DNA from 3 places in the Mesorhizobium sp. P3_A2 genome. Region 1 is predicted to be linked to each of the others. Evidence: predicted binding sites of a transcription regulator. Region 1 holds the regulator's gene; each other region holds the start of a gene.
What was found. Region 1 encodes LexA, which represses DNA repair genes until DNA is damaged. Its sites were predicted from a motif close to TGTTCNNNNTGTGTTCNG; they were not measured.
Positions count from the first base shown of each region.

Region 2: dinB (DNA polymerase IV) is a predicted target of LexA. The motif match lies at 3,558-3,575, and genes of this name have one in related genera.
Region 3: parE (DNA topoisomerase IV subunit B) is a predicted target of LexA. The motif match lies at 3,360-3,377, and genes of this name have one in related genera.

Region 1 is NZ_JBFUGC010000003.1:128,241-134,679, forward strand. It holds gene trpD (anthranilate phosphoribosyltransferase) at 1-945, shown strand, start outside; gene trpC (indole-3-glycerol phosphate synthase TrpC) at 950-1,762, shown strand; gene moaC (cyclic pyranopterin monophosphate synthase MoaC) at 1,765-2,247, shown strand; gene AC1DXM_RS08105 (molybdopterin molybdotransferase MoeA) at 2,247-3,452, shown strand; gene lexA (transcriptional repressor LexA) at 3,570-4,322, shown strand; gene AC1DXM_RS08115 (ComEC/Rec2 family competence protein) at 4,316-6,439, opposite strand, start outside.
Region 2 is NZ_JBFUGC010000007.1:150,209-156,647, forward strand. It holds gene AC1DXM_RS17610 (hypothetical protein) at 1-144, shown strand, start outside; gene AC1DXM_RS17615 (PRC-barrel domain containing protein) at 242-526, shown strand; gene AC1DXM_RS17620 (hypothetical protein) at 587-736, shown strand; gene AC1DXM_RS17625 (hypothetical protein) at 879-1,100, opposite strand; gene AC1DXM_RS17630 (hypothetical protein) at 1,383-1,790, opposite strand; gene AC1DXM_RS17635 (hypothetical protein) at 1,982-2,746, opposite strand; gene AC1DXM_RS17640 (hypothetical protein) at 3,170-3,406, opposite strand; gene dinB (DNA polymerase IV) at 3,635-4,876, shown strand; gene AC1DXM_RS17650 (excalibur calcium-binding domain-containing protein) at 4,880-5,149, opposite strand; gene AC1DXM_RS17655 (HlyD family type I secretion periplasmic adaptor subunit) at 5,244-6,439, opposite strand, start outside.
Region 3 is NZ_JBFUGC010000017.1:47,589-54,027, reverse strand. It holds gene AC1DXM_RS28870 (FUSC family protein) at 1-1,190, opposite strand, end outside; gene parE (DNA topoisomerase IV subunit B) at 1,235-3,289, opposite strand; gene cpaB (Flp pilus assembly protein CpaB) at 3,528-4,454, shown strand; gene AC1DXM_RS28855 (type II and III secretion system protein family protein) at 4,533-5,933, shown strand; gene AC1DXM_RS28850 (hypothetical protein) at 5,938-6,204, shown strand; gene AC1DXM_RS28845 (CpaE/TadZ family protein) at 6,249-6,439, shown strand, end outside.

The DNA.
Region 1 (6,439 bases):
CGCGAAGCCTTCGACATCATCATGTCGGGCGACGCGACGCCGGGCCAGATCGGCGGCTTCCTGATGGCGCTGCGCGTGCGTGGCGAGACGGTGAGCGAGATCTCCGGCGCCGTTGCCACCATGCGCGCCAAGATGCTGCGCGTCGAAGCCCCTGAAGGCGCCATCGACATCGTCGGCACCGGCGGCGACAACTCCCATTCGGTCAACATCTCGACGGCTTCGGCCTTCGTCGTCGCCGGTTGCGGCGTGCCGGTGGCCAAGCATGGCAATCGCGGCCTGTCGTCGCTGACGGGCGCCGCCGACGTGCTGGTCGCCCTCGGCGTCAAGATCGATATCCCGCCGGAGACGATCGGCCGCTGCATCCATGAGGCGGGCGTCGGCTTCATGTTCGCGCCGGCGCATCATCCGGCGATGAAGCATGTCGGCCCGACGCGCGTGGAGCTCGGCACCCGCACAATCTTCAACCTGCTCGGACCGCTGTCCAATCCGGCCGGCGTAAGCCGCCAGATGGTCGGCGTGTTCCTGCCGGAATGGATCGTGCCGGTGGCCGAGACGTTGAAGGCGCTGGGTACAGAGCATGCATGGGTCGTCCATGGCGACGGCTATGACGAGATCACCACCACCGGCGAAACGCAGGTTGCCGAACTGGCCGGTGGCGAGATCCGCCACTTTACGCTGACCCCGGAAGCAGTCGGTTTGCAGCGCCACACCAAGGACGAGTTGCGCGGCGGAGACGCCGCGTACAACGCCCAGGCTTTGCGCGACATGCTGGGCGGCGCCGCCGGCGCCTATCGCGACACGGTGCTGATGAATGCCGGTGCCGGCATGGTGGTGGCGGGCAAGGCAACAACGCTTGCCGACGGCATGGCGGCGGCGGCACAAGCCATCGACAGCGGCCGGGCGCTAGGCGTGCTCGACAGGCTGGTCGAGATTTCGAACGGATAGGCCCGTGGCTGACATTCTGCGCAAGATCGAGGCCTACAAGCGCGACGAGATCGCGGCGGCAAAGGCGCTGATACCGCTGGCCGAGATCAAGGCACGGGCCAAGGACGCCGACGCGCCGCGCGGCTTTCTCGCGGCGCTCGAGGCGAAGCGCCGATCCGGCAACTTTGCCCTGATCGCCGAAATCAAGAAGGCGAGCCCTTCCAAAGGGTTGATCCGTGCCGATTTCGACCCGCCAGCGCTGGCGCAGGCCTATGAGAAAGGCGGCGCTGCCTGTCTTTCGGTGCTGACCGATGCGCCGTCTTTCCAGGGCGCGCCGGAATTTCTAACCAACGCCCGCAAGGCGGTGTCGCTGCCCGCGCTGCGCAAGGATTTCCTGTTTGACCCCTACCAGGTCTACGAGGCCCGCGCCTGGGGCGCCGACGCCATCCTGATCATCATGGCCAGCGTCGACGATGCCTTGGCGAGCGAATTGGAAGCGACCGCATTCGAACTCGGCATGGATGCGCTGATCGAGGTGCATGACGAAGCCGAGACCGAGCGCGCGGTAAAACTCTCGTCGCGGCTGATCGGCATCAATAACCGCAATCTTAGAACGTTCGAAACCAGCCTGGAAACCTCCGAGCGGCTGGCGTCGATGGTGCCGGGCGACCGCTTGCTGGTCAGCGAGAGCGGTATTTTCACGCATGACGATTGCCTCAGGATGCAAAAGGCCGGCATCGAAACCTTCCTTGTCGGCGAAAGCCTGATGCGGCAAGAGGATGTGGCGGCGGCAACGCGCCTGCTTCTGACGGGCAAGACGCCGGCAGAGGCCGTCTGAGGATGCCAGCCGCCCTCACCCATCTCGGCGCCAAGGGCGAGGCCAACATGGTCGATGTCGGCGACAAGGCGGAGACGACGCGCACGGCGATTGCCGAGGGTTTTGTCTCGATGCGGCCGGAAACCCTGAAAATGATCCTCGACGGTGACGCCAAGAAGGGCGACGTGCTGGGCACAGCACGCATCGCCGGCATCATGGCGGCCAAGAAGACGCATGAGCTGATCCCGCTCTGCCATCCTCTGCTGTTGACCAAGGTGTCGGTCGACATCGAGCCGGACGCGGCGCTGCCTGGCCTCAGGGTCACGGCACTGGCCCGCGTCACCGGCAAGACCGGGGTCGAAATGGAGGCGCTGACCGCTGCCTCGGTGGCATGCCTGACCATTTACGACATGGCCAAGGCGGCCGATCGCGCCATGGTGATTTCCGGCATAAGGCTGGTGGAAAAGACCGGCGGCAAGTCCGGCGACTACAAGGCGGGCGCCTGATGGCGCTGGTTCCCGTGGCCGAGGCGCTGAAGCGCCTGCTGGAAGGCGCTGTGCCGCTGCCGGGTGAAAGCATCGCGCTGGCGGATGCTGCCGGCCGGGTGCTGGCGGAGCCTGTCGTGGCGCTACGCACCCAGCCGCCTTTCAACGCCTCCGCCATGGACGGCTATGCCGCGCGGGCGCAGGATGTGGCGTCCGCCCCGGCGCGGCTTTCGGTGATCGGCATGGCGCCCGCAGGGCGCGGCTTTGACGGCTCGGTCGGCAGGGCGGAGGCTGTCCGCATTTTCACCGGCGCGCCGGTGCCCGAAGGTGCCGACACGATCGTCATCCAGGAGAATGTCCGCGACCTTGGCAATGGCCATATCGAGGTCACCGAGCCGACCGCGAAAGACCGTAACATCCGCCGCCGTGGACTGGATTTCTCGCAAGGCGACCTGCTCCTGCAAAAAGGTCGCGTGCTCGATCCGGCCGCATTGTCGCTTGCGGCGTCGGCCAATCATCCGATGCTCAACGTCGTGCGCCGACCTCTGGTCGCGATCATCGCCACCGGCGACGAATTGCTGCCGCCGGGGCGTGACCCCGGTCCGGATCAGATTATCTCCTCCAACGCTTACGGTGTTGTGGCCGCCGCGCAGTCTGTCGGCGCCAAAGCGCTTGATCTCGGCATCGCGGCAGATCGCAAGGCCGACATAGCGGCGCTGGTGCGCAAGGCTGTCGCGGCAAAGGCCGACGTCATCGTCACGCTCGGTGGCGCTTCGGTCGGCGACCACGACCTCGTGCATGACGTGCTGACCGGCGAAGGCATGAAGCTCGATTTCTGGAAACTCGCCATGCGCCCCGGCAAGCCGCTGATGTTCGGGCGGCTCGGCGACATCAGGTGCATCGGCCTGCCCGGCAATCCGGTGGCGAGCCTGGTCTGTTCGCAGCTGTTTTTGAAGCCGCTTTTGGCGCAGCTCGGCGGCCGCGTCCATCGGCAGGATATCCGTCCGGCGCAACTTGGCGCCGCGATGCCGGCCAATGATCTGAGGCAGGACTATGTGCGCGCCGTGGTGAGCGAAGAAACCGGCGCACGGGTGGCGACGCCGTTCGGCATCCAGGATTCCTCGATGTTGAGAATGCTGGCCGACGCCAACGGCTTGATCGTGCGCGAGCCCTTCGCTCCTGCCGCCGCCGCGGGTGCCGCCTGCAGCGTCCTGATGTTACGCTGAACAAAACGTCAACACATTCATTAAACTTTAAAAGGTTGCGGAACACAACTGGAACAGATAGTGTTTGTTCTGGGTTTGTTTTTTCCGATTCTGGTTTCAGAACCCGTGGGGGCCGCGATGCTGACGCGCAAACAACATGAACTCCTGATGTTCATCCATGAACGCCTGAAGGAGAGCGGAATCCCGCCGTCTTTCGACGAGATGAAGGAGGCGCTCGACCTTGCCTCGAAGTCCGGTATCCATCGCCTGATCACGGCGCTGGAGGAGCGCGGCTTCATTCGCCGGCTGCCGAACCGGGCTCGAGCATTGGAAGTGCTGCGGCTGCCCGACTCGATCGCGCCCGGCCTCAACGCGGCGAAGAAGTTTTCGCCGAGCGTCATCCAGGGCAGTCTCGGTCAAGGTGGTCAGGGGCAAGGCGGTCTCGGCCGCCAGATCAAACCGGCCTCCTCTTCTCGTTCGATGTCGGCCGGCAATGACGACGCGGTTTCCGCGGTGTCGATCCCGGTGATGGGCCGCATCGCCGCCGGTGTGCCGATCGACGCCATCCAACACCAGACCCATTCGATCTCGGTGCCGCCGGACATGATCATGGGCGGCGAACACTACGCGCTCGAGGTCAAGGGTGACTCGATGATCGAGGCCGGCATTTTCGACGGCGACACGGTGATCATTCGCAATGCCGATACGGCGAGCCCCGGCGAGATCGTGGTGGCGCTGGTCGATGAAGAGGAAGCGACGCTGAAGCGCTTCCGCCGCAAGGGCGCCTCGATCGCGCTGGAAGCCGCCAACCCGGCCTACGAAACCCGCATCTTCGGGCCGGACAGGGTCAAGGTGCAGGGCAAGCTGGTTGGGCTGATCAGGCGCTACTGAGCCGGTTTAGGTTTGTACTTCTCGGGCTGCTTGTAAGGCGGCATTCCACGCGCTTCGCGTGAGAAGCGGCGTTGCTCGTGCCAGGGACGATAGGGCTTGTCGACGGCGAAGCGGATGGTTGGCGCTGTCGCGGCCGATTGTGGGTCGAAGAAGACGGCGGCACTACCATCGCGGGCAAGTTGCTTCTTGGTCAGGACCAGCACCAGCGGGTCGCGGCACGGATTGTAGGCGGTGGCGTCGTCGATGACGATCAGGCTCGCGAAAGCGCAGGCTGGCCGCGCTGTGTTGCGGTCTTTTGCCAGCGCGATGATGGCTCCGGCGGGGTGCCGGGCAATGCAGAGATTGCCTGTGCAATAGAAGGGCGAGCCTGGCGGCAGGTCGAGCGGGTCTAGATCGAACCGCGTGTCCGTTGCCTCGAAAATCTCAGGCGGGATAATGGTTTCGGCTCTCAATGCCCGTTTCCAATTATCGGTGGTGAATTCGTTCGAGCGTTCCCGGTTGAGCGCGAGTTCGCCGCCGCCGATCGGCAATGCCACCAGATGCGCATCCTCCGAGATAAGCACATCGGGCGTGCGCACCTGCGGCACAGTCAACAGGCCGGCCAGCGCGAAAGGAACGGCCGCCAGCCTCAGCCAGGTGGTGGCCATGGTGGCGATGACGAGGGCGACCGCTACCAGCAGCACCGAGCGGATGGAGATCAGCCCGACGGCATCGACCGGCGAGCGCTGAGAAATCCAGGCGGAGATGGCGATCATCGTCGTCAGCCCCTTGCCCATGACATAGAGGAACGGCCCATCGGCGCCGAACGGCATGGCCAGCGCGCTGAGCACCGCAAACGGCATGACGACCAGCGAGACGATCGGCATCACCGCCAGATTGGCGAGCAGACTGAGCGGCGACACACGCTGGAAATGCCAGATGGCAAACAGCAAAGTGGCGCTGCCTGCGATGATCGATGTCATGGCGAGACCGCCCATGGCCAGCACGAATTTTCGCGACAGGAAGCCGACGAACGAGCGCCTTGCGGGCGGCGTTCTCACCTTGTCGGCGCGGTAGTCAGCCCAGCCGGCATAGGCGCCGACTAGGGCGGCGGTGGCGGCGAACGACATCTGGAAACTCGGGCCGACAACCTCATGCGGCGACACCAAGATGACGGCGATGGCCGAGATCGCCAGATTGCGCATGGTGAGCGCTGCACGATCGAACAGCACCGCGACCAGCATGACCGCCAGCATGATGAAGCTGCGCTCGGCAGCGACAACAATGCCTGAGATGACGAGATAGGCGGCAATGGAGACAAGCGCTGCCGCCGCCGCATATTTCTTCACCGGCCGGCGCGAGGAGAAATCCGGAAACAGCGCAAAGGCGCCACGCAGCAATGCCATGATGGTGCCGGCGACCAGCGCCATGTGCAGGCCGGAAATGGAGATGATGTGGTAGATGCCGGTGCGCCGCATCGCCTCGTTGACCTCGTCCGGAATGCCGGCGCGCACACCGACCATGAGCGCCGCGGCAATCTCGCCTTCGGCGCCGCCGATCTTGCCCCTGATATGGTCGGCAATGTTTTCGCGCGCATTCTCGATTGCCGACGAGAGCCGTGCGGTCAGCGGCGGCAGGCCCTGCGAAGCAATGGTTTTCGGATTACCGAGAAAGAAGCCGCTGCCGCCGATCCCGGTGAAATAGCTGTCGAAGGAGAAATCGTAGCTCTCCGGCCGCACCGGACCGGTCGGCGGCAACAGCCTGGCATAGCCGGTGATCAGGGAGCCGGCGGTCATATCGGCGGGAACGGTGCGCGCCGAGAGCCTGACCCGCTCTGGCGCGTAGCGCAGCTTTGGGTGAGCGGTGGAAATAACGTCGAGCGTCAGCCTGACGCGGCCGTTCTCCATCTGCTCGAGACTGACGACGCGTCCGGTCAGTCGTGTCTGGATCTCGGAGCCGAGCATCTGCGTTCCGGCGCGCCAGGTTTCGACTTTGGCGGCGACCACGCCGAGCGCACACAGCATCGCTGCCATGCAGAGCAGATGCGTCTTCGGCCAGGACCGGGCGACGGCTGCGCAACAGGCCGTTAGCAGCACAATCGCGATTGGCTGGGCAAAGCCTGGCTCGCTGGCCAGCGA
Region 2 (6,439 bases), on a different contig from region 1:
GGTGTCGAGAAGGAAGGCGACCTGCCCGAGGAAGACGACGACAACCCCTATCAGGACAGTGACGATGCCTTGCCCGACGATGCCGAGGAAGCCGCCATTGGTCGCGACCCCGCGCGGCGCGGTGGCCCTTTCGACGAAGTGTGAGGCTCGAAGCAATTCGCGCCGGACTTTCGTGGCGTTTTACCGGAACTCTTCGTCTGTTCGCTGGTTAGGAAATTGTCCAACCCAGAGGAGACCGGTCATGGATCACACCAATCACGCACGACTCGCCAGCACGGAACTGACGCCCGACATACTCGAAGGCGCGACCATCTATGGCCCTGAGGACGAGAAGATCGGTTCTGTCGATCATCTGCATGGCAGTCAGGTTGTCATCGACGTCGGCGGCTTTCTTGGCATCGGCGCCAAGCCGGTGGCGGTCACCACCAGCCAGCTTGATTTCATGCGCGACGAGGATGGCGACGTCCACGCCGTCACCAGCTGGACCAAGGATCAGCTCAAGGCGATGCCGGAGCATCGCGACTGATACGCCGGCGCGCCCTGGCGGCTTGGCTTCTGCGGCGCCCTGGTGACCAGGGAGAGACCGATGATCAGAAAACTCAAATCAGGAAAATACCGCCTCTATTCGCGCAAGGTCGATGAAAAGACCGGACGGCGACGCAACCTCGGCACCTTCGACAGCCGTGAGGCGGCCGAGAAACACGAACGCGAAGTACAGTATTTCAAGCGCCATTGAGATCGCTCCCCGAGCTCTTCACAGCGCGCACAGGCAATCGCCCGACGCTGAGCGTGTGCTGCGTACACGCTCCGACGGCGACCTGCGCGCCGGCGCCGGGCAACGTCGGCGCTTGAGAGCCGACGGGCGCGCGACCGGACCTTCAGTTCGATGCGGAATCGCCCAGCGCCTCGGTGACGAAGGACGCCGCCATCAGGTCGTCGGCATCGATGCGTAGGGACCCTTCGCTACCCCCCATGATGGCAGCGACCTTCTGGAAGGCCTGCATCTCGTATTCGGTAATCCTGGCGTTTCGCATCCTGGCTTTCAGATCGGCAATGCGTCTGCCCAATGAGGCGGACGTTCCGATTTCTCTTTTCGACATTGTATCGTGCTCCAACCCATGCTTGATTTTGCCCTCTGCCCGTCTGCCCCTCGCCGGCTTCGCTTGCTCCACGCCTGTATATGAGGCAGAGCGAATACCCACGCCGCAACGCGCTATCCAATGGAAGGTTCCGGCGCCAAACGGTCACAAAGTAATTCGCACCGGGCCTGGAAACCGCCGACGGCCAGGAGCCGGAGGCGGGCGCCGACAGGCGCCGCAACCATCGGCTGCAGACGGCCCGGGCACCGGCCCGGCCGCCAAGTGCTCCGCACGCCTGAAAGTCTAGCGAGAGGGCGACGGCACGCCTGAGACCGAGCGCGCCGTTTCAGGCGAGAAAACCACGAAAGCAAAGATCAGAACGGCAGCGGCGACGATCAGCGAGCCTCCGGCAACGACGGGCTCAAGCGCCGGGTTTCCCTGCAACATCACGTAGAGGGCCGGCAGCATGATCACCACGCCAACCGTATAGAGCCAGTAGTGGACCATGGCGATGCGGCGTGCCGCCTTTTGCGGATTGAGCGCGTAGTAGCCGCCGAAGATGGCGCTGGTCACCCAGCCCAGCAGGTTGATGTGCGCATGCGCCGGAAAAGCGCTGTGCTCGCCGGAAATGGCCATCTGCAAGCCGGCCGCGATCCCCAATATGAGGAACACGATGGCGGTTTTGAAAAAGAGCTCTGAAACCTTAGGCATGTCGTTCTCCCCCGATGCCGTTACCCCGGCATTGCGAAGGCTACACTCGGGAGTGAAGATTTTCCATACCGTACTTGGGGTTAGTAACGGTTTTCCCTTGATATTGGCGCTCCCCCGTGCCGTCAAAAAAGCCGCCGGGGCGAACCCCGGCGGCTTGGTCATTCGACTGGCCGTTTTAGCCGCGATCGGCTTTACGGCGTTGCCGGAGGAGTCAGCGTGGCGGCCATCTGGTCGATCTTCTCGGCAAGCACGCCGTTGGCCCATTCGGTGACCTCGGGGTCGACCGGCTTGTTGGCCATATCGGCGAGTGCATCATCGAGCGACGGGATATTGGCAGCAGCGTCGGCCGCAGCCTCCTGCGCCTTCGCAGCCGCTTCTTCAGCATCCGTGACCGCAGCCTCCAGATCCGCCATCGTTGCGTCCTGGGCCGCCTGCTCCTCGGCCGTTGGCGGCGTATCCACATGCGCCGCATCGAAGGCCGCCTGCTGGGCGGCCACCGCCTCCTCAGCCGCCGTCACCGCCGCATTTGCCTCGTCAACCGCGGCTTGGGCGTTCTTGGCAACTGCCGACGCCGTCACATAAGCCTGAACGCCAGCGAACTTCTTGCTCTTGGAGTTCAAATAGGCGTTGATGTTGCGTTGCAGCGAGTTCAGCCGGCCAAGCTTGGCGTGGATGTTCTTTTCCTTGGGCGTCGCGGCGACTTCGACGTCATCGACAGCCTGGTCGTCGGTCGAGGCCTTCTTGCCGGCATGAGCCGATGCCGATTTGCCATGCGAGGCGCTGTTGCCGGATTTGCCGCTACTGCCGTTGCCGCCGCCATGGCCGTTGCCGCCGCCGTTGCCACCGCCATGGCCGTGACCACCACCGTTACCGTTACCACCAGCACCAGCCAGGGCCGGAGAGGCCAGGAGCGCAAACGCGGCAAGCGCCGCCAAAAGAGTTTTTCGGGATGTCATGATACCTCCTCGGGGGATAGCCCATCTCCGCCGACTCGCTATAGCAGCGCCGTATGAGAATTTGCTAATTCGATGGAGTAAACTTTAGATAAATGTGGTTGCGATGCGCGACAATCGGCTTGCAAAAGGCTGGAGACATTTTTGTAACTGATTGAAATGTAAGATAAATATGAAAATCACAGAGCGGATCAGCCCTTTGCGCGACTGACGCCCTATACTGATCAGACCTTAGGCCCTATTGGCTGTGATACTTAGGTCGCGACCAGCGGAGCCATGACCGTCGTGGCGTAACTTATCGAGCAGGCGTCGAATGCTAGATACGACATCACCGGGCAGCCACCAACGTGATGATCGAGCTTCCGGCAGAGCCGCCGAGGCCGCCCGGGGAGGACGACCCATTCAAGCGCCTTGCGGCATTTGAGCCTAGGGCATCAGCAAGATATCGGCGCCCGGCTGTTCGTCGAACAGCACCGCGCAGCCGCGTCCCAGCGCCACCGCCGACAGTGCGTTGGCGACTGCCTCGTCCGGCGACACGAAATCACCGGTCAGCACCCGCAACTCCTCCACGGCCTTGGCCATAGACACGCAGTGCCCGGCAACGCGATCGCTCGCGCAGGCGTCAACGACGCTGACGAGGTCGATCATTTCGAACTGGCCCATACCGGCCTCCACGAAACAATGTCCCATCGAGACAATGAACGCGGCGACGAGGGACAATGTTCCCAGCGCCCGGCGGAAGGCGGCTCAATCGACGGCCGGTTCTCCAGCGAATTCACTGGAGGTAGGCGCTCGCTTGACAGCGGACCCTGTTTGTTCTCTATTTGTTCGCTAAAACCACCCCTAGCAACAGACGCGGCTAATGCTGCAACGCCCAAAGGAACGGCCGGGATGGAAGCCACCATCCTGCATGCGGATCTCGATGCCTTCTATGCCTCGGTCGAGCAGCTGCTCGACCCGTCGCTCAGGGGCAAGCCGATTGCCGTCGGCGGCGGTGTCGTGCTGGCCGCATCCTACGAGGCCAGGGTTTTTGGCGTGCGCGGCGGGATGCCGGGGCGGCGCGCGCGGGAGCTTTGCCCGCAGTTGATCTTTGTCGGCGGAAATTTCGGCGAATACCAGAGGCTGGGCGACGCCGCGATCAAAGTGCTCGACGATTTCACGCCGCTGGTCGAGCGCATCTCGATCGACGAGGCCTTTGCCGATGTCGCCGGCTGCACGCATCTGTTCGGGTCGCCGGCCGAGATCGCCGCCAGGGTGCGGCGGCGTGTGCGGGCTGAACTCGGCCTGCCGATCTCGATCGGCGTGGCGCGCACCAAGCACCTGGCCAAGATCGCCTCGCAAGTGGCGAAACCCGACGGGCTGGTGGTGGTCGATCCGGCAACGGAGCTCGCCTTCCTGCACGACCTGCCGGTCGGGTTGATGTGGGGCGTCGGCCCGGCGACCAAAGCGCGGCTGGCCGAGATCGGCATCGAGACCATCGGCCAGTTGGCCAAGACCCACAGCGGCGCGTTGCGCCGGCTGCTCGGCCCCGCCGCCGGCGAGAAGCTGGCATCGCTGGCGTGGAACCGAGATCCGCGAAAACTCGAGACGCACCGGCGGGCGCATTCGGCCGGCGCGCAGTCGGCGCTCGGCAAGCGGCCGGCCGAGGCCCATGTGTTCGGACCTGTTCTTCTGCATCTGGCAGACCGGGTCGCCAGCCGGCTCAGGGCAAAATCGCGACCCGGCCGCACGGTGACGGTGCGGGTGCGTTTCGCCGATCTGCACGCGGTCACGCGCTCGGTGACGCTTGATCAGCCGGTTTCGGCGACCGCGATGCTGGCCGAAATCGCCGAGGAGCTGGTACGCGGCGTGCTGGCCGCCAACCCTCGGGAAAAGACCATCTCGCTGCTAGCGATCTCGGTGTCGCAGTTGGAAGACAGTGCCGAGCTGCAGCTCGAGCTACCGCTCGGCCTCGATGACGAGAAGCAGCGGCCCGGCAGCAAAAAGGGCCTGGCGCGCTTTGGCGCCGACCGTGCCATCGACAAGATCCGCCAGCGCTTTGGCAGAGAGGCGGTCGGCTATGGCGCGGTGGCGCTGGAGGCCCGGCGCTCGGTCCCCGACGCCTTCCGCGAACTGGCGGAAAAGGAGCTGTGAAAACTATCGGCCGGTGCGCCAATAGCGATGCACCTTGACGCCGCTTGCGCTTGCCCCATTCCAGGGCTCGCAAGCTATGCCGTCATGGTCGGCGTCGTGCGTCGGCCAGTAGCCCGGTTCTCCCAAACGCGCAGGGGCCAGGCCGACGGCGCGGGCAGTGCTACAGTTCGGAAATGCCGCAAGGTGCCTGAGCACGGCCCAGGGCGAGTCGAACCGAACGCCCAGGAAGCCGGAAACGATGTAGCCGAACAACAGGATGAATGGGGCCAGCATGGCCAGCCATCTCAACCTGCCCGACCTGCCGTGGCGGCGACGCATTGGCCAACGCAGGAACGGCAGGAGCATCATCCTTGGCACCCCGTTGGCCTCACTCCCTGAAGGCGCGGTTGATCTGGTCTTGCAGCGGCTTGACGAGGTAGGAAATCACGGTCCGGTCGGCGGTCTTGATGAAGGATTCGACCGGCATGCCCGGAACCAGCTTGATCTCGCCAAGGCGAGCCACTTCCGCGCTCGTGGTCGCGATGCGCACGGTGTAGTAGCTGATGCCGGTGCGCTGGTCGGTGGTCGTGTCCGGCGAGGTGCGCTCGACCGTGCCGTTGATCTGCGGCGTGGTGCGCTGGTTGAAGGCCGAGAAGCGCAGTGCGGCCGGCTGGCCGACCCATAGCTGGTCGATGTCGCTCGGCGCGATCCTGGCCTCGACGGCCAGGCTGTCGCTGTCGGGCACGATCTGCATGATCGTCTGGCCAGGGGTGATGACGCCGCCGATTGTGTGGGCAATGGACTGCTGCACGACGCCGTCCTGCGGCGCTCGGATGTCGATGCGTCTGAGCTGGTCCTCGGCGGCGATCTTGCGCTCCGTCAGTTCGCCGACCTTGGCGTCGATCTCGCGCAAATCCTTGTTGACCTCGGTGCCGAGTTCGAGATCGATCTGGAGTATCTGCAAATTGATCTCGGCAATCTTGCCCTGGGCTTGCGCCTGGGCCGCGATCAGCTGGCTGCGCTCGCCGTCGAGCCGTGCCGACTCGCGCTCCATGGCCGTCAGGCGGTCGATGGAAATCAGCCGTTTTTTCCACAGCTCCCGTATGCTGGCCAATTCCTCCTCGACGAGCGTGATTTCTTTCGACTTGGCCGCTGCCTGGCCCGTGTTCCCCACGATCTCCTTCTGCAGTTGGAGGATGCGCTCCTGCAACTGGCTCTTCTGGCCGGAACGGCCTGCGCGCCTTGTCTCGAAAACCTGTAGCTCGCCGGCCATGATCTCGGCGATCGCCGGATCATCACGGCGATCGAGCAGGTCCTTTGGAAAGGCGATGCCGTCGGCGCCCTGGCGCTCGGCTTCGAGGCGCGCCTCGCGTGCCGACAGCTGGTCGAGTGCCTTGGTCACCACGGCAAGGTTGGCTGCCGGCATGGTGGGATCGAGGCGCACGAGCAGCGCACCGCGCTTGACGCGGTCGCCGTCGCGCACGGCGATCTCGCCGACGATGCCTCCGGTCGAATGCTGCACGTCCTTGACGTGGGAATCGACGACGAGGACCCCGGTGGCGATGACCGCTCCGGAAATGCGGG
Region 3 (6,439 bases), on a different contig from region 1:
GTCGTCAGCCAGAAGGCGGCGACCGCCAGCGTGGCAATGGCGGCGCGTATGGCATTGCGAAAAGCGCCGGGGTAGTCGCGGTGCACCACCAGCGCGGGCTGCTGCCTATTGCCCCGACCTGGGCGGGTCACCGGTGCGCGCAAAGCGTCGAGGCCGCGCAGCACCTGCTTGAAGGCTTCGGCAAAATCGGCGGCGATGGTGAGGCGTGTTATGGTGCCGACCCTGTCGTCGCCTTGATCGGTCGAGGCGTCGGGCATTTGCCTGGCCTTGCCGGCAATCGCGTCGAGCAGCGTCACCCATGGTGACGTGTCGTCCAGCGCCTCGGGCGTGGCTGCTAGTTCGCTGACCAGCGACTGCAGTTCCGAGCGCACCGGAATGAGTGCCGCGTTTTTGGGAGCGGCGTGAGAATGCAAGGCACGTGCGGCCGACAGTGCCGACAGAAGCTGGCCGATGGTGCGCCGGACCGGATGGGCGCGGGTGGCGAAGCTCGGCGCTTCGAGCCTTGCATAGGTGCGCATCTCGGCCAGCGTCTGGGCGTCGGCAATCAGCTTGCGATGCAGGCCGGCCAGCGTCGCCGGGTCTCCGCCGGAAAAAGCGCCGCCCGCATAAATGGCAAGGTCGAGGATGCTGCGCTTCAGCCTGGAGATGATGGCGTCGGCCGCCAGCTTGGGCAGGATCAGCCGGCTGGTCAGCCCGGCACAGACGATGCCGAGCACGATCTCGGCGCAGCGCGCGACAGCGAGATCGACGATCACATGCGGCTGGCCGAAGGCCGGCAGCCCAATGATCATTGCGGTATAACCAGCAAGTGCGGCGCCATAGGCTTCCGGGTTGCGCAGCAGCGACGAGACCAGCGTGCACAGGCCAATCCAGACGGACAACGCCGTGACCAGCAGCCAGGGGTTGGTCCCGAAAACGGAGGTGATGCCGATCGCCGCAAGCCCACCGGCCAGCGTGCCGAGCAGCCGGTAAAAGCCTTTCGCCAGCACCATGCCGGCGACCGGCTGGGCGACGATGAAGACTGTCATCATCGCCCATTGCGGGTGGTCGAGTTTTAGCGCGTAGGCAACGAGAAGCGCGATCAGGCCGGCCGAAACGGTGCGCAGCGCGAAAATCCAGTCCGAGCGTGTCGGCTGAGTCAGCCCCGCCAAACTGGCTTCGAAATAGCTCTTCAGCCGCGCCCAGATCACAGGCTGGTCTCCGTATCGGAAGCGCAGGCTAGACCGGCTGACGCTCAGATATCCAGCACTTCCGTCGCGGCGAATTCGGCGCGTTCCTGGATGAAGCGGAAGCGGGCCTCAGGCTTGGTTCCCATCAGCGCGTCGATCGCATCCTTGGTCGCCGCCACGGCATCGATGACATCGACCCTGAGCAGCGTGCGCTTCCTCGGGTCCATGGTGGTTTCCTTGAGCTGCGCGGCCATCATTTCGCCCAGGCCCTTGAAGCGGCCGATCTCGACCTTGGCGCGGCCGGTGAACTCGGTTCGCAAGAGTTCGTCCTTGTGCGCATCGTCGCGGGCGTAGGCGATCTTGCCGCCTTGCCGGATCGAATAGAGCGGCGGCACCGCCAGATAGAGATGGCCGCCATTCACCAGGTTCGGCATTTCCTGGTAGAAGAAGGTGATCAGCAGCGAGGCGATGTGGGCGCCGTCGACGTCGGCGTCGGTCATGATGATCACGCGGTCGTAGCGCAGATCCTCGTCGCGGTATTTTGAGCGCGTGCCGCAGCCGAGCGCCTGGATCAGGTCCGAAATCTGCTGATTGGCGGCCAGCTTGTCGTTGCCGGCGCTGGCGACGTTGAGGATTTTGCCGCGCAGCGGCAGGACGGCCTGGCTGGCGCGGTCGCGCGCCTGCTTGGCCGAGCCACCGGCCGAGTCGCCTTCGACGATGAAGAGTTCTGCACCCGCGGCGGCATTCTGCGTGCAGTCGGCGAGCTTGCCGGGCAGCCTGAGCTTGCGCACCGCGCTCTTGCGCGACACTTCCTTTTCCTGACGCCGGCGCACCCGCTCGTCGGCGCGCGCGATCACCCATTCCAAGAGCTTGGAGGCTTCCTGCGGGTTGTCGGCCAGCCAATGGTCGAAAGGATCTCGGATGGCGGTCTCGACGATGCGAATGGCCTCGATTGTTGCCAGCCGGTCCTTGGTCTGGCCGACGAATTCCGGCTCGCGGATGAACACCGACAGCATGCCTGCCGCCGAGATCATGACATCTTCGGAGGTGACGATCGAGGCGCGCTTGTTGCCGACGAGGTCGGCATAGGCGCGCAAGCCCCGCGTCAGCACGTTGCGGAAGCCGGCCTCATGCGTGCCGCCTTCGCCGGTCGGGATGGTGTTGCAGTAGGAATTGATGAAGCCGTCGCCGCCGAACCAGGTCACCGCCCATTCGAGCGAACCGTGGCCGCCCTGCTTCTCGCTCTTGCCGGCGAAGATTTCTCGCGTCACCTGGAAGTCGTCGCCGAGCGATGCCTTGAGGTAGTCCTTCAGGCCGCCGGGGAAATGGAACTCCGCCTTGGCCGGCGTCTGGTCCTTTTCCTTGATCAGCGACGGATCGCAGCTCCAGCGGATCTCTACACCGCCAAACAGGTAGGCTTTCGAGCGCGTCATGCGATAGAGCCGCGCCGGCTCGAAGGCTGCGCCCTTGCCGAAAATCTGCTCGTCGGGATGGAAACGAATCTTGGTGCCGCGTCGGTTGTGCACCTCGCCGAGCTGCTCCAGCCAGCTTACCGGTACGCCACGAGAGAATCTTTGGCGGTAGAGCTGGCGCCCTCGCGCCACTTCGACTTCGAGATGGTCCGACAGCGCATTGACGACGGAGACGCCGACGCCGTGCAGGCCGCCCGAGGTCTCATAAACCTTGGAGTCGAATTTGCCGCCCGAATGCAGCGTCGTCATGATGACTTCGAGCGCCGGCTTCTTGAATTTCGGATGCGGATCGACCGGGATGCCGCGGCCATTGTCGGTAACGGTCAGAAACCCGTCGGCCGAAAGCTCGACGTCGATGAAGGTGGCATGGCCGGCTACCGCCTCGTCCATCGAATTGTCGATGACCTCGGCGAACAGATGGTGCATCGCCTTGTCATCGGTGCCGCCAATATACATGCCGGGACGGCGCCGCACCGGCTCCAGCCCTTCCAGCACCTCGATGTCGGCAGCGCTATAGCCTTCGCTGCCGTCCTTGGTCGCAGCAGGGCGTTTCGCGGCCTGCACCAGCGGATCAGCCGGGCGCGTCGGCGTCCGAACCGGCTGGGGCTTGTTGTCCAGATTGCCGAAAAGGTCGTTATTGTCGTCCATGCCTGCCATAGAATCCGGTGCCGCGAATCACCCGCCGATACTGCCACGCTTTTCAGCGCCAAGCGACGGAAGTTCCTGTTACGTTCGGGGATTTAACCCCTTCTTATCCTAAAACCTTTCGATAACCAAGCCGGCGGAAATAGGCCCGTGTGGGGCGCCCGGGATTCCTGAATCTTTAACTATGCGGCCTAGCGTGGGCCTCAACAAATAAAAGACCACTAGGTGTCAGGGGTTAGTTGTGAGGGGCAAGGCCATAACGATGATCGGCATCGCCGCCGTTTTCGGCGCGATCTCGATCTTTGCCGCGGATTTCTGGGTCAAGAGCCAGGCCAGGACCGATGCCGAGGAAAAGACGGCGGCGATCCCGGCGCCCGTGACCCCAAAAGTTGAGTTCAAGACCATTGTGGTGGCCAACGCACCGTTGCGTTACGGCATGGAACTCGATCGCGCACAGCTCACCGAAATCCCGTGGTCGGAAGAGTCCGTGCCGCAGGGAGCCTTCACCACCATCAATGCATTGCTTGCCGAAGGCAGCCGTGTTGTGCTGTCGCCGATCGAGATCAACGAGCCGGTGCTGCTCAGCAAGCTGTCGGGGCCGAACGGCCGCGCGACCCTGTCCAACATGATGACGCCCGGCATGCGGGCGGTGACCATCCGCACCGACGAGATCGCCGGTGTCGGCGGCTTCGTGATGCCGGGCGACCGGGTCGACGTGGTGCTGACACGCGATGCCGGCGAAATCCAGGAAGTGGCCAAGAATGCGCAAGGCGCGGCCGGTTCGACCGTTACCTCCGAAATCGTCGTCTCCGACGCCAGGGTGCTGACCGTCGGCCAGGGCGCCGACGAGCGCCAGACCACGCCGCAGATCGCCAATTCCGTGACCATCGAGGTGACGACGGACGGCGCGCAGAAAGTGGCGCTTGCCCGCACTGTCGGCACCTTGTCGCTGTCGCTCCGCTCTTCCGCTGACGGCGGCGCCGCAAAGGACGGCGTCACCACCATCTCATCCTTCGGCGGGTCGGTCGCCTCCGGCGTCCAGGCCGCTGCCGGCGCGCTGTTCACTGCCGCGACCAAGGAGCCTGAGAAGCCGAAATTCAAGACGATCATCGTGACGCGCGGCACGCAGGTCGAAGAATACCAGGTTCCTACGCGGGACCAGCCATAACTGCCGGTGGGGACCGGGCGAGGGACGGGACAGATGTCGGGATTTCATGCATATCGGATGACGAAAGGGCTGCGCCCAATGCGGGCGCTTGCGATGGCGGCTTGCCTCGCCGCGGCCGCAATGCTCGGCCTCAGTGCGCCGGCCAGGGCCGACAACGACATCGTCTACGTGTCGTCGACCAAGAATGCGTCGATCAAGGTGGCCAAGGGCAAGCCGAAGACGATCATGACCAATGCCGCCTTCTACCAGATCGTCATCGGCGATCCGGAGATCGCCAACGTCAATCCGCTGACCGACAAATCCTTCTATGTGCTGGGCAACAATCTCGGCACCACCGGAATCGCGCTGTTCGACGAGAACAAGCAACTGGTCGGCACCGTCGACATTGAGGTGACGCTGGACACCGACCAGCTGGCCAGCACCATTCGTGCCAGCGTGCCGGACGCCAAGATCAAGGTCGGCTCGGCCAATGGCCGCGTCGTGCTGTCGGGCGAGGCGGATGACGCGGTCGCCGCCGAGAAGGCGAGCAAGATCGCCAGCCGCTTCTCCGGCAATGAGGAAGTGATCAATTCGGTCAACATCTCGTCTTCGCAGCAGGTTCAGCTCAACGTCCGCTTCGTCGAGATCAACCGCCAGGCCGGACAGGATCTCGGCGCCAAATACAGCGCCAATTTCGCTTACGGCCTTGGCGGGCGCGACGTCACCATCGAGCCTGGCGCGCTGCCGGCGGCGGGCAATGGCGAGATCATCGGCCGGCTGCTGTCGAACGGCCTGTCGATCGACGTTGCCATCAAGGCGCTGGAGGAGCGTGGCCTTGCCAGGCGGCTGGCCGAGCCGAACCTGATCGCCCGTTCGGGCCAGACGGCAAGCTTCCTCGCCGGCGGCGAGTTCCCGATCCCGGTCTCCGAGGACAATGGCAAGATCTCCGTCAGCTACAAGAAATACGGTGTCAGCCTGGATTTCACGCCGACCGTGCTGAAGGACGGGCTGGTCAGCCTCGACATCGCGCCGGAAGTCTCTTCGATCGATGCCTCGGCCTCCTACAATATCGGTGAGATTTCGGTGCCGGGCTTTATCGTGCGCCGCGCCAGGACGTCGGTCGACCTGAAGAACGGCCAGAGCTTCATGATCGCCGGTCTGCTGCAATCGCAGAACGACATCACCACGTCGCGTCTTCCCGGCCTCGGCAAGCTGCCGGTGCTCGGCCCGCTGTTCTCGTCCAAATCCTATCAGCGGCGCGAGACCGACCTGGTGATCATCGTCACCCCCTATCTGGTCAAGCCGGTCGATCCGTCGAAGAAGTTGCTCGAGCCGACCGACGGCACGCAGCCGGCCAGCAATGTCGACTATTTCCTCAACAACACCGAAGAAGTGAAGGCGTCCGACGCGAACCGCGCAATGGCAATGGCCAGCGGCAGCACGGCACAGCCGGCCCCGGTCACCACGGTCGGGCATTTCCTCGACCTGCCGAAGGATTGAAGCCATGCGCGTGGGACCATGCATTGCCCTGCTGTTTGCCGGCCTCGCCAGCGGTTGCACCAGCGACGACTATGTTCGCAGCGAGGGGCCGACGACGGCCGCCGGCAACGCGCAGGCTGCCAATACGGCCATGCAGATGGTCGATCCCTGGAAATACGGCGTCCAGAACACCAGGCTGCTGGTGCCGGCGCAGCGCAGTGAGGCGGCGGTGAACGCCGCCGATCAGGCGGCGAGCGCCAAGGCCGTGCAACCAACGTCGACAACCGATTGATCTGCCTGGCGATTTGACCGGGAATGACCTGACAGGCTGACAAAATGGCAAGCGGCATCAAGACCAAGAAAATCCTGCTGGTGTCCAGCGACCGGACCTTTGTGCAGGATACGCGCACGGCATTCGCGGCTTCGGAGGTGATCCAGCTTTCGACCGTCGAGAAGAAGATTTCCGAACTGCGCGGCGAGGTCCAGGAAGCCGATTTCGGCGCGCTCATCGTCGACATGGATGCAGC